3 linked regions of the Prosthecobacter dejongeii genome follow. The protein of the gene in region 3 binds, or shares a complex with, the protein of the main gene of each other region. Links are inferred from orthologs where the notes say so. Each region holds a gene or a part of one and is shown on either strand. Other genes may lie near its edges. The genes, in order: nuoD, HNQ64_RS11480 and HNQ64_RS02260.

Region 1 (2,953 bases), on a different replicon or contig from region 3:
CATTCGCCATCCACAGGTCCAGCTCCCGGAAACGGCCCTGGGAAATCTGCGCCCAGCACGCCGGCAGATCCGCACTGGGCAGGCCCAGCTCCAGCGAAAAAACATTCATCGTCCCCACCGGCAGCACGCCCAGCGCCGTGTGTTTTTCCCCCGCAGGACGGGCGGCATTCACGCGGCACAGGCCCTGCAGCACCTCATTCATGGTGCCATCTCCGCCAGCGGCGACGATGAGCGGGTGGCCTTCACGGGCCAGTTTCTCCGCCAGCTCCGTGGCCTGGCCGGGGCCTTCCGTGAGGATGAGCTCGGGCGCGGGAGTCAGTGCGCGGATGGCTTTTTCACGCGCAGCCGCCTGGGTGCTGCGGGCGGCCGGATTCAGAATGACGGGGATTCTTTCGGGCATGAGGGGCAGCGCCTATGGGCCAGAATGGGGCCGAGCTCAAGCAACACTTCCCTTGGCGAGGCGGCACGCCACCGATCAAGGGTACTTTGCCAGCAGCTCCGCCGCTTTGGCAGGCTCCACCTTTTCAAAAAAGTCGTCTTCCACCATGCACACGGGGCCAAAGCCGCAGCTCGCCAGGCACTCAGCAAATTCGATGCTGTACTTGCCGTCTTCACTCACCGCGATGGGGTGGTGGTGATCGCAGTGGCTGCGGTCAATTTTGGCCTCTTTGCACAGCGCATCCATCAGCTCATAGCTGCCCGTCATGGCGCAGGAAAGCGTGCGGCAGACGCGGATGTGGTACTTCCCAGGGGCGCTCTGGCGGAAACCGGGGTAGAAGGTCACCACCTCCAGCACCTGGATCGGCTCCAGCCCCAGCTTCGCCGCCACCCAGTTCACGATGTCATCGCTGATGAACCGGTAGTGCTCCTGCATCAGGTGCAGCAGGGGCAAAACGGCACTGCGCTTGGAAACGGGGTAATGCGTGATCACCTCGTCCATCTTGCTCTCCAACTCTGCGGGGACTGCGAATGCCATCTTAAAAGTTCAGGTAGTAAAAGGTTGCTAGATTCAGCGCGTGCAGCCTCAGCGGTCGCACTCGCCCATCACGAAGTCGAGGCTGCCCAGCACGGAAGGAATGTCGCTGAGCATGTGACCGGGCATGATTTTGGAAAGGATGCTCAGGTTCACGAACGAGGGGCTGCGGATCTTCAGGCGGTAAGGCACCCCACCGCCCTTGCTGTGGATGTAAAAGCCCAGCTCTCCCTTAGGATTTTCCGCGCCAAAGTACACCTCACCCGCAGGCGCATCAATGCCCTGAGTGGCGATGATGAAGTGGTGGATGAGCTCCTCCATCTTCATGAGCACGCGATCTTTATTTGGCAGCAGGCCTTTGGCATCGGCCACATTGATGGGGCCGCCGGGCAGCTTCGCAAACACCTGACGCAGGATGCGCACGCTCTGGCGCATCTCTTCCATGCGGACGAGGTAACGATCGTAACAATCTCCCTTGGTGCCGATGGGCACATCGAATTCGTACTTCTCGTAGTCGAGGTAAGGGTTCGTTTTGCGCAGGTCATGCTCCACGCCGGAGCCGCGCAGGTTCGGGCCCGAGAGGCCGTAGGCGATGGCATCCGCCTTGGTGATGACGCCGATGTCCTGCGTACGGGCGATGAAGATGGCGTTGCGCGTCAGCAGCTTGTCAATCTCATCAATGACGGGCTCCACCTCGGCAAGGAACTTCAGGACCGACTCGGTAAAGCCGTCTGGCAGATCGCGGATCTGGCCGCCCACGCGGGTGTAGCTGGTGGTGAAGCGTGCGCCGGTGAGCTGCTCGCACAGGTTATAGATCTTCTCACGCTCCGTGAACGTGTAGAGGAAAACCGTCATCGCGCCCACGTCCATGGCGAAGACGCCCACGCCCAGCAGGTGGGCGGAAATGCGCGCCAGCTCACAGCAGATCACGCGGATCGCACGGCCACGCTCCGGCACTTCCCAGCCCATCAGTTTTTCCACCGCCAGGGCGTAAGCCACGTTGTTGGCCAGGGGGGCCAGGTAGTCCAGCCGGTCTGTGTAGGGCACGAACTGGTTGTAATGCATGTTTTCGGCGATCTTTTCATCGCCCCGGTGCAGGTAGCCCACATCTGGCTCCGCCTTCGTGATGGTCTCGCCATCCAGTTCCAAAATCATCCGCAGCACCCCGTGGGTGGCTGGGTGGGAGGGCCCCATGTTCAGGACCAGCTTCTCGCCCACGAGATCGGTCGTCGTCTCTTCGAGACTGTCCAGGTGCATCGCCACCTTGGCGGCGGTGTCCGGGGACTCGTATTCACGGGTAACAGCAGGCATAATGGGGTAAAGATGACTATTCTACGCGGGCCAAACAGCGGCAACACGAATTTGTGAAAAATTTCACAAGCTCCCCTTCGGTGTCCCTGGGGAGTTCGCAGGACTCGGGGGCGGGGGGAGGTGTAGGAGAAAAGGTAGGCGCAGGGGGACGGTGCGCCGCGCGTGGGGGCGGACGGATGTTTCTCGCGCCCCTGCGGGGCGCCCCTCTTGCCACATTGTGGGGGGTTTCGTCCATCCGGGGGTTCCCGCTCGCCAAGCCTCGCTCCACCCCCGGCTACTTTTCTTTCGCCCCTCCGGGGCGAGGAGGTGCAAGGGGAAAAGGTAGGGCACACGGTCCCCAGGCGCAGCGGGGTGGGGGGATGACCTCGTCCGCAGTACAGCATTCATCACTCTCCGAGTGATGCCGTCCGCCCCAGCACGCATCGTCCGCCAGTACAGTATTCATCACTCTCCGAGTGATGCGTCCGCCCCAGCACGCACCGTCCGCCAGTACAGTATTCATCACTCTCCGAGTGATGCCGTCCGCCCCAGCCAAGCCTCGTCCGCCATGGAGCGCACGCGTCTCGCGTGCCGAGTTCTGCGTCCTCGCGGAACTCCCATTTAGCGCCCTCGTCCGCCCCCTAGCTTCCACCCCACTGCGCATTGGGACAATGCGCCCTACCTTACCCC
Region 2 (3,118 bases), on a different replicon or contig from region 3:
CCTGAGCTGCATCTGGCGATGCTTCGATCACAAAAGAACAACGCACGAGCATGAACACACCCGCAGCCACCATCGTCGCCGCATGAATAAGTGCAGATACTGGGGTTGGGCCTTCCATGGCATCTGGCAACCACACATGCAGAGGAACCTGCGCAGACTTACCCACCGCCCCCATGAATAAGCAAAGTGCAGCAGCAAACATGAACCAAGGCTGCGTCTCAGCAAAATGGTGCAAATTCCCTGTCGCAAAACCTTCACGAAGACCATCCGCACCTGCGAAATCGACATTGCCATGGTTGGCCGCAAACAACATCAGGATACCGATCATGAAACCAAAGTCCCCGATTCGATTGGTGAGAAAAGCTTTCTTAGAAGCGTCAGCAGCAGAAGCTTTTTCGAACCAATGTCCAATCAACAAGTAAGAGCTAAGACCGACCAACTCCCAGAAGATGAACATCATCACCAAGTTACCGGCCAGCACAATTCCAGTCATGGAGAACATGAAGAGTGAGAGAGCCCCGAAAAAGCGGATCTTGCCCGCATCTTCCTTCATGTAGCCGAGTGAGAAAATATGCACCAGCAAACCAATCGAGGTGACGATCAACATCATTCCACGACTCTGCTGATCAATCAGCGCATCAATGGCGATCTTAAACTTCCCAATGCTGACGAACGGCAAAAGAACGGGATTGGAATCCTGAGAGTGCAGCAAAAGCACACTGATCACAAAGCAAACAGTGGCCGAAGCGACCGACAGAAACACGCTGGCGTTTTTCAGCAGCTTGTGTCCAAGCAAAATGGTCAGTGCCGTAAAAAACGGCAACAGCAACAGCAGAGAGGGGAGTGTGGGGGCGGCGTCCGGGGCGGGCATGGAGCGGGAGATTCTCGGTTGCGCTTAGCCTTGCAGCTTAGTGACGGATTCAGTTTCGACACTCTGCTTCGAACGGTAGAGCGCAACGATGATGGCAAGACCAACGGCCACTTCGGCAGCGGCCACCGTGATGGTGAAAAACACTAGAGACTGAGCGGCATAGTCAGGCAGCCCCTCCGTCACACGGAAACGAGAAAAAGCCACGAGAGTGAGGTTGGCAGCACTCAACATCATCTCGAGACACATGTAGATGATGATGATGTTACGCCGCGCGATGACCCCAGCGAGGCCAAGCGCAAACAGCATCCCGCTGATAATAAGGTAATGATTGAGTGTGATCATCAGGCGTCCTTGACTCCTTTCTCACGCTTGCTCAGCACCACCACGCCAATCGTGCCCACAAGGAGCAACAAACCGACCACCTGGAGGTGAAAGCCGTATTTCTGAAACAAAGTGAGGCCCATCAGTTTGGCATCAGGAAGCACTCCTGCCTTTAGGTCATTAGCAATGGTTGGAATCTTGGCCAACTCGCCTGCTTTCTGAAGCACGAGAGGAGCGTCTTTAATTTTAACAGCTCCGTTGCTAAAACTGCTGCAAACTGTCGCGATCTGAAGCGCCAAAATAACGGCCAAAACAATACCTCCGATGACAGCGGGGAGGTTGGGCTTCTTGCCTTCCTCCGCCTTGATATCCAACAACATAATGATGAAGAGGAAAAGCACCATCACGGCACCTGCGTAAACAAGGATCTGGATGGTTCCGATGAAGTAAGCATCCAAGCTCAAGAAAAGAGCCGCAAGACCAACGAAGCTACCCGCTAAAGACAGAGCACTGGTAACGGGATTTCGCGCCGTGACGACCAACAGGCCAAAGCCTAAGGTCATCGCGCTGAAAAGATAAAAGAGGATAGAAGGCATGGCTCTACTTCAATTCATTCCACTTGTTGACGAGGCCAACGCGCTTGCCGCCGATCTCATAGAGCTTCTTCTTGTTGTGCATCAATTCAGCACGGGATTCACCTGTGATGGCGTAATCTTTACGCAAATAGATGGCCTGTTCAGGACAAACTTCTTCACACATGCCGCAGTAGATGCAGCGAGTCATATCAATATCGAACTCCTTCGGCCGCTTTTCCACTTTGGCCCATGGATCATCGCTGGGGATTTCACCGGGAGTGATACGGATGGCCTTTGGAGGGCAAATGAACTCGCAAAGTTGGCAGCTCACGCAGCGCTCACGTTCCTGTTCATCGGTCACCAAAGCGGGAGCACCCCGGTAGTAGGAAGGCAGATTGGCATCCCATTTTTGCTCAGGGTATTCCATGGTCACCTTTTCCTTGCCGCCTACGATCTCGCGGAATGTTTTAAGGGCGTGCCCGAGCGTAATTTTCAAACCTTTGACGAGCGTGGAGATGAACCATCTCTCATGCCAGGCGAGCTTGGGGCGTTGGACGATAATTGTTGCCATCGGAGGGGGAAATTACTTCGTGAAGCAGGCCATGATCACGGCAGTCAGGATGACATTGGCCAGAGCCAGTTCAAACATGAACAGCCAGCCCAATTTCATAAGTTGGTCAAAGCGGAACCGCGGCAGTGACCAGCGAATGAGGATGAAGAAAAGAATGAAGACGATGACCTTCAAAAAGAAGACGCCAATGTGTAGAAGTCCAAGCCAAAAAGGCGTGGAACCTGCGGAGTAATGAAGCTGAAAGCTGCTCCCGAGCCAGCCAAAGGCAGTATCCAACCCGATCATGTTCCCGACGTATTCAAAGAAGGGCCAGAAAGGAATGCTCCAGCCGCCCAGGAACAAGGTAACGGCCAAACCCGATCCAATGATCATGGCTGCATATTCGCCCAAGAAGAAGAGGGCAAATTTCATGGAGCTGTATTCCGTATGGTAACCTGCAACGAGTTCCGTTTCGCACTCCGCCAGGTCAAAAGGCAAGCGATTGGTCTCAGCAAACATCGCCACCGTGAAAATGCAGAAGGAAATGACCATGGGCACCAGCAGCACCCAGCGTTCAGCCGTCAAACCTTCACCCCAGAAAGGCAGCAGGAGCCAACCGTTCGCGTCTTGGAACGCTGACATCTTAGAGAGATTCAGCTCACCGAACACCATCAAAACAGGAATGATCGAAAGCCCCAGGGACAGTTCATAGGAGATCATCTGCGCCGAGGAGCGAACCCCTCCGAGGAAGGGATACTTCGAGTTCGAGGACCATCCTGCTAGGACGATCCCGTAAACCCC
Region 3 (2,873 bases):
GTGCTGGCGAACCTCGAAGCCGATAGCACCACTTTTGGCGGGGCAGTGTTTGGCGAAGTGCGCACGGTGACACACATCCAATTTCGCACGTCCCTGGGCATGGCAGTTTCGGCACCAGTGACCTATGTATCCCCCAAGCTGATCCGATTCACGATCCCGAATGCAGCCATCACAGGTGCCACGACGCTGGTGAACGGCAGCCTTTTTAACAGCCGCACACAGCCTAGTTTCTCGGTCGTCTCCTTAGCCCAAAGGGCTCGTGGGTTTGCCATCATCAATACCGCCCAGTGGGATGTGAGCAGTGTGAAGACAGGCACCACGGAGCTGCTGCCTGCGAATGCGACCGTGCGCACAGGTTCGGCACGATTTTTTCCCCGGAGCCTTACGGCAAATCGCCCCCTGCCACTGAATGTGACTTTTAAAAACCAGCCCACGACGGCGATTCCATCTGCCCCGCTGTTCTCAGTGGTGGAGAGTGTGAGCATCCGCGGGACGGCCTCGGGCCTCAGCCTTGTGACGTATGCGGAACTGACGCTGGACCCCTTCACCGTGGCGGAGATCCTGCGCATGGGGGCCACCACTGGCAATGCCCGCTGGAAGGTGCTGCAGCGTCGCCTGGACCGCACCATGGAGGTGACGCCGGATGGGGGTGTGGTGCTGACTCAATTCGCCTTCCCGATCAATAACACGGTGGCCCCGATCAACCTCACCATTGATGAAGCCAATGCAGAGTTTTCCCAGACCCAGATTCGCTTTTCGCTAAAGCAGGGCAGTCGCCGCTCTGGAGAAGTGATCACGATGTATGCGCCCTTTGATACCTTTGCAGCGACCAAACTGGGCCCCTGGAAGATGGAGGATGAGCTGCCTGCGACGGTGAGTCCAAACATCGGTGCTGAGCCTCCGAGTGCTGATGACCTTCAGCCCAGCCCCATGCTGATTCGCCGCGCGAACTGAGTCCTGGCCCAGAGAGAAAATCACCCGCCCCGCGTGCAGCCTGCTGTGCGCGGGGCCTCATGTTTCAAGGGCAGAAAGGTAGCCCTAGGTAGCCCTAGGAGTACTTCACGTCCTTGCGTGGCTCCATCTCAAAGGCAGTGGCCTCTTGCTCGGCCACATTGGGCTTCAGCACGTCTTCGCGGAATTTGATGTAGTGGGGATCATCCTGGCAGATGGCCAGTTTATCCATGCTCTCCACTTCCAGGTAAACGAACCAGGGGTAGGGGTCGTTGGGGTTCACGCGCTTGCCGGTTTTCACCGTCAGCACCTCTGGCACGCGCAGCAGGGCCATGCGGGCGCGGGACATCATGTCCTCCAGCTTTTCTTCGGTCACCTCAGGGCGCAGCTTGTAGAGGCTGAGGTAGGCGATCATCCGGGGCAGAAATCAGTTTTTCCAATCCAGCGCCCCTTTGCGCCAGGCATAAAGGAAAGCCACGCCGAGGATGCTGATGAAACCGAGGGCGGCCCAGGCGATGCCCAGGCCAAAGACGGAGAGGTAGTCGCGATAAATGATGGCCCCGGGGTAGAGGAAAACCACCTCGATATCGAACAGGACGAAGAGCATCGCCACGATGTAGAACTTCACGCTGAAGCGGGGCTGGCCTTCCGTGAGGGGCAGCATGCCGCACTCATAGGCGCTGTCCTTCATCGTGTTGCGCTTGGCAGACTTGCCCAGCAGCACAGAAATCAGCAGCGTGACGCCAGCAAAACCGCCAGCGAGGACGACTTGCAGAAGGACGGGGAGATAGTTCTCGATCATGACAAAGGGGAAAGGGGCGCGGAGTATTAACCGACCCTAGGGCCAGCGTCAAGGCGACGAAACGAGGCCTTCTGGACTGAAATGGCCCAGGATGGTTTTCTCTCCAAGACTCTCCTAGCGTTCCTCCTCGTTAGCCGCTAGGATGGATCATGTTCATCCAGCGCCTAGAGCGCGACCTCGCCATCTGCTCGGCCACCCAGATCACTCCATTTTTGGCGAAGGAGCCGGGCCGTTGGCATGTGGTCAGCATCCGCGAGCCCATCCAGGCCGAGGCCGACCTGACTCAGGCGTGCAGCAGCCATCCCATGGTGTTTGAGGATGTGCTGACCCTGCAGGGAAATCATGGCCAGGGGCCCACGGCGGCGCATTTGGAGGCTATTTTACGTTACACGGCCGAGACGAAACGTGAACCTCTGGTGCTGCAATGCTGGGCGGGCCGCTCCCGCAGCGCGGCCGTGGCGCTGGTGATCATCATCAAAGACCTGTGGGAACAGGAACTGGACGGTGCGGAACTGGTGAAGGAAGCGGTGGACATCCTGCTCACCCTCCGCCCCCAGGCCCTGCCGAATGCCCTCGTCCTGCGCCTGGGCCTGGAGCAATTTTTACCCGACCCCCTGGGCGAGACCCTCAGCAAGGCAATCATGCGCGAACCACGCATCCGGAAGAATTTCGGGTGAGGGGGGATTTGTGGCGATCAACTCATGGGTTTGCTCTTGATAGGAGCGCCGGATTTCCGCAGCATTGAGGATGTGCTTGTTCAATAGTGAGTCACCAGACAAGCCATGACGGGAATCAGAAGGGAAAACACGAAGGCCAGAAGGCACGAGGCGACGCCATAAATCACCCCCATGGTTCCAGCGATCTTCCTCCATTCCCGGTGTTTTTTGAAACGGTAGGAAGGTGACAAAACATAGTGCCAGCCTGCGGCTGTCAGTCTGATCAATCCAATGAGGCTGGCGTCGCCGCCGGAGGTGATGCGAATCATGATGCGCAGAGGTTTTCTGTTTTCATGAAAAGAGATCCGGGCCCACATTGCCCCGCAGCACGCCTTTGGGCCGGAAGGGCAGCGTGGCGATTGAAATGATCAGCCCTGTGACAAGGCCCACCGGGAAGATCACTG

What was found.
Region 1: the proteins of HNQ64_RS02260 (region 3) and nuoD are in contact, whole or in part, in a cryo-EM structure (PDB 6ZJN), measured with the Thermus thermophilus proteins. The link is inferred for Prosthecobacter dejongeii from one-to-one orthologs. Residues at the interface, in WP_096411116.1 of Thermus thermophilus: Glu45, Ser46, Asn48, Pro50, Ala51, Gly52, Glu53; in WP_223903221.1 of Thermus thermophilus: Met26, Thr27, Asn29, Gly31, Pro32, His34.
Region 2: the proteins of HNQ64_RS02260 (region 3) and HNQ64_RS11480 are in contact, whole or in part, in a cryo-EM structure (PDB 7NYH), measured with the Escherichia coli proteins. The link is inferred for Prosthecobacter dejongeii from one-to-one orthologs.

What each region holds. Positions count from the first base shown.
Region 1 is NZ_JACHIF010000005.1:427,008-429,960, reverse strand. What follows is about bases 155-2,953. They hold nuoD (NADH dehydrogenase (quinone) subunit D), read right to left. Parts: upstream 2,285-2,953; coding sequence 1,025-2,284; downstream 155-1,024. Other genes in these bases: HNQ64_RS14280 (NADH-quinone oxidoreductase subunit NuoE family protein), read right to left, coding at 476-976; HNQ64_RS14285 (diacylglycerol/lipid kinase family protein), read right to left, coding at 155-400. In the rest of the region: more of HNQ64_RS14285, read right to left, coding at 1-154.
Region 2 is NZ_JACHIF010000004.1:222,504-225,621, reverse strand. The notes cover bases 1-2,964. They hold HNQ64_RS11480 (NADH-quinone oxidoreductase subunit J family protein), read right to left. Parts: upstream 1,789-2,964; coding sequence 1,213-1,788; downstream 1-1,212. Other genes in these bases: HNQ64_RS11470 (complex I subunit 1/NuoH family protein), read right to left, coding at 2,351-2,964; HNQ64_RS11475 (NuoI/complex I 23 kDa subunit family protein), read right to left, coding at 1,793-2,338; nuoK (NADH-quinone oxidoreductase subunit NuoK), read right to left, coding at 896-1,213; nuoL (NADH-quinone oxidoreductase subunit L), read right to left, coding at 1-871. In the rest of the region: more of HNQ64_RS11470, read right to left, coding at 2,965-3,118. UniProt on the Escherichia coli protein: NDH-1 shuttles electrons from NADH, via FMN and iron-sulfur (Fe-S) centers, to quinones in the respiratory chain. The immediate electron acceptor for the enzyme in this species is believed to be ubiquinone.
Region 3 is NZ_JACHIF010000001.1:615,918-618,790, reverse strand. The notes cover bases 67-2,785. They hold HNQ64_RS02260 (NADH-quinone oxidoreductase subunit A), read right to left. Parts: upstream 1,754-2,785; coding sequence 1,379-1,753; downstream 67-1,378. Other genes in these bases: HNQ64_RS02245 (hypothetical protein), read right to left, coding at 2,761-2,785; HNQ64_RS02250 (hypothetical protein), read right to left, coding at 2,511-2,738; HNQ64_RS02255 (hypothetical protein), read left to right, coding at 1,903-2,430; HNQ64_RS02265 (Dabb family protein), read right to left, coding at 1,049-1,366; HNQ64_RS02270 (hypothetical protein), read left to right, coding at 67-954. Also shown: more of HNQ64_RS02270, read left to right, coding at 1-66; more of HNQ64_RS02245, read right to left, coding at 2,786-2,873. UniProt on the Escherichia coli protein: NDH-1 shuttles electrons from NADH, via FMN and iron-sulfur (Fe-S) centers, to quinones in the respiratory chain. The immediate electron acceptor for the enzyme in this species is believed to be ubiquinone.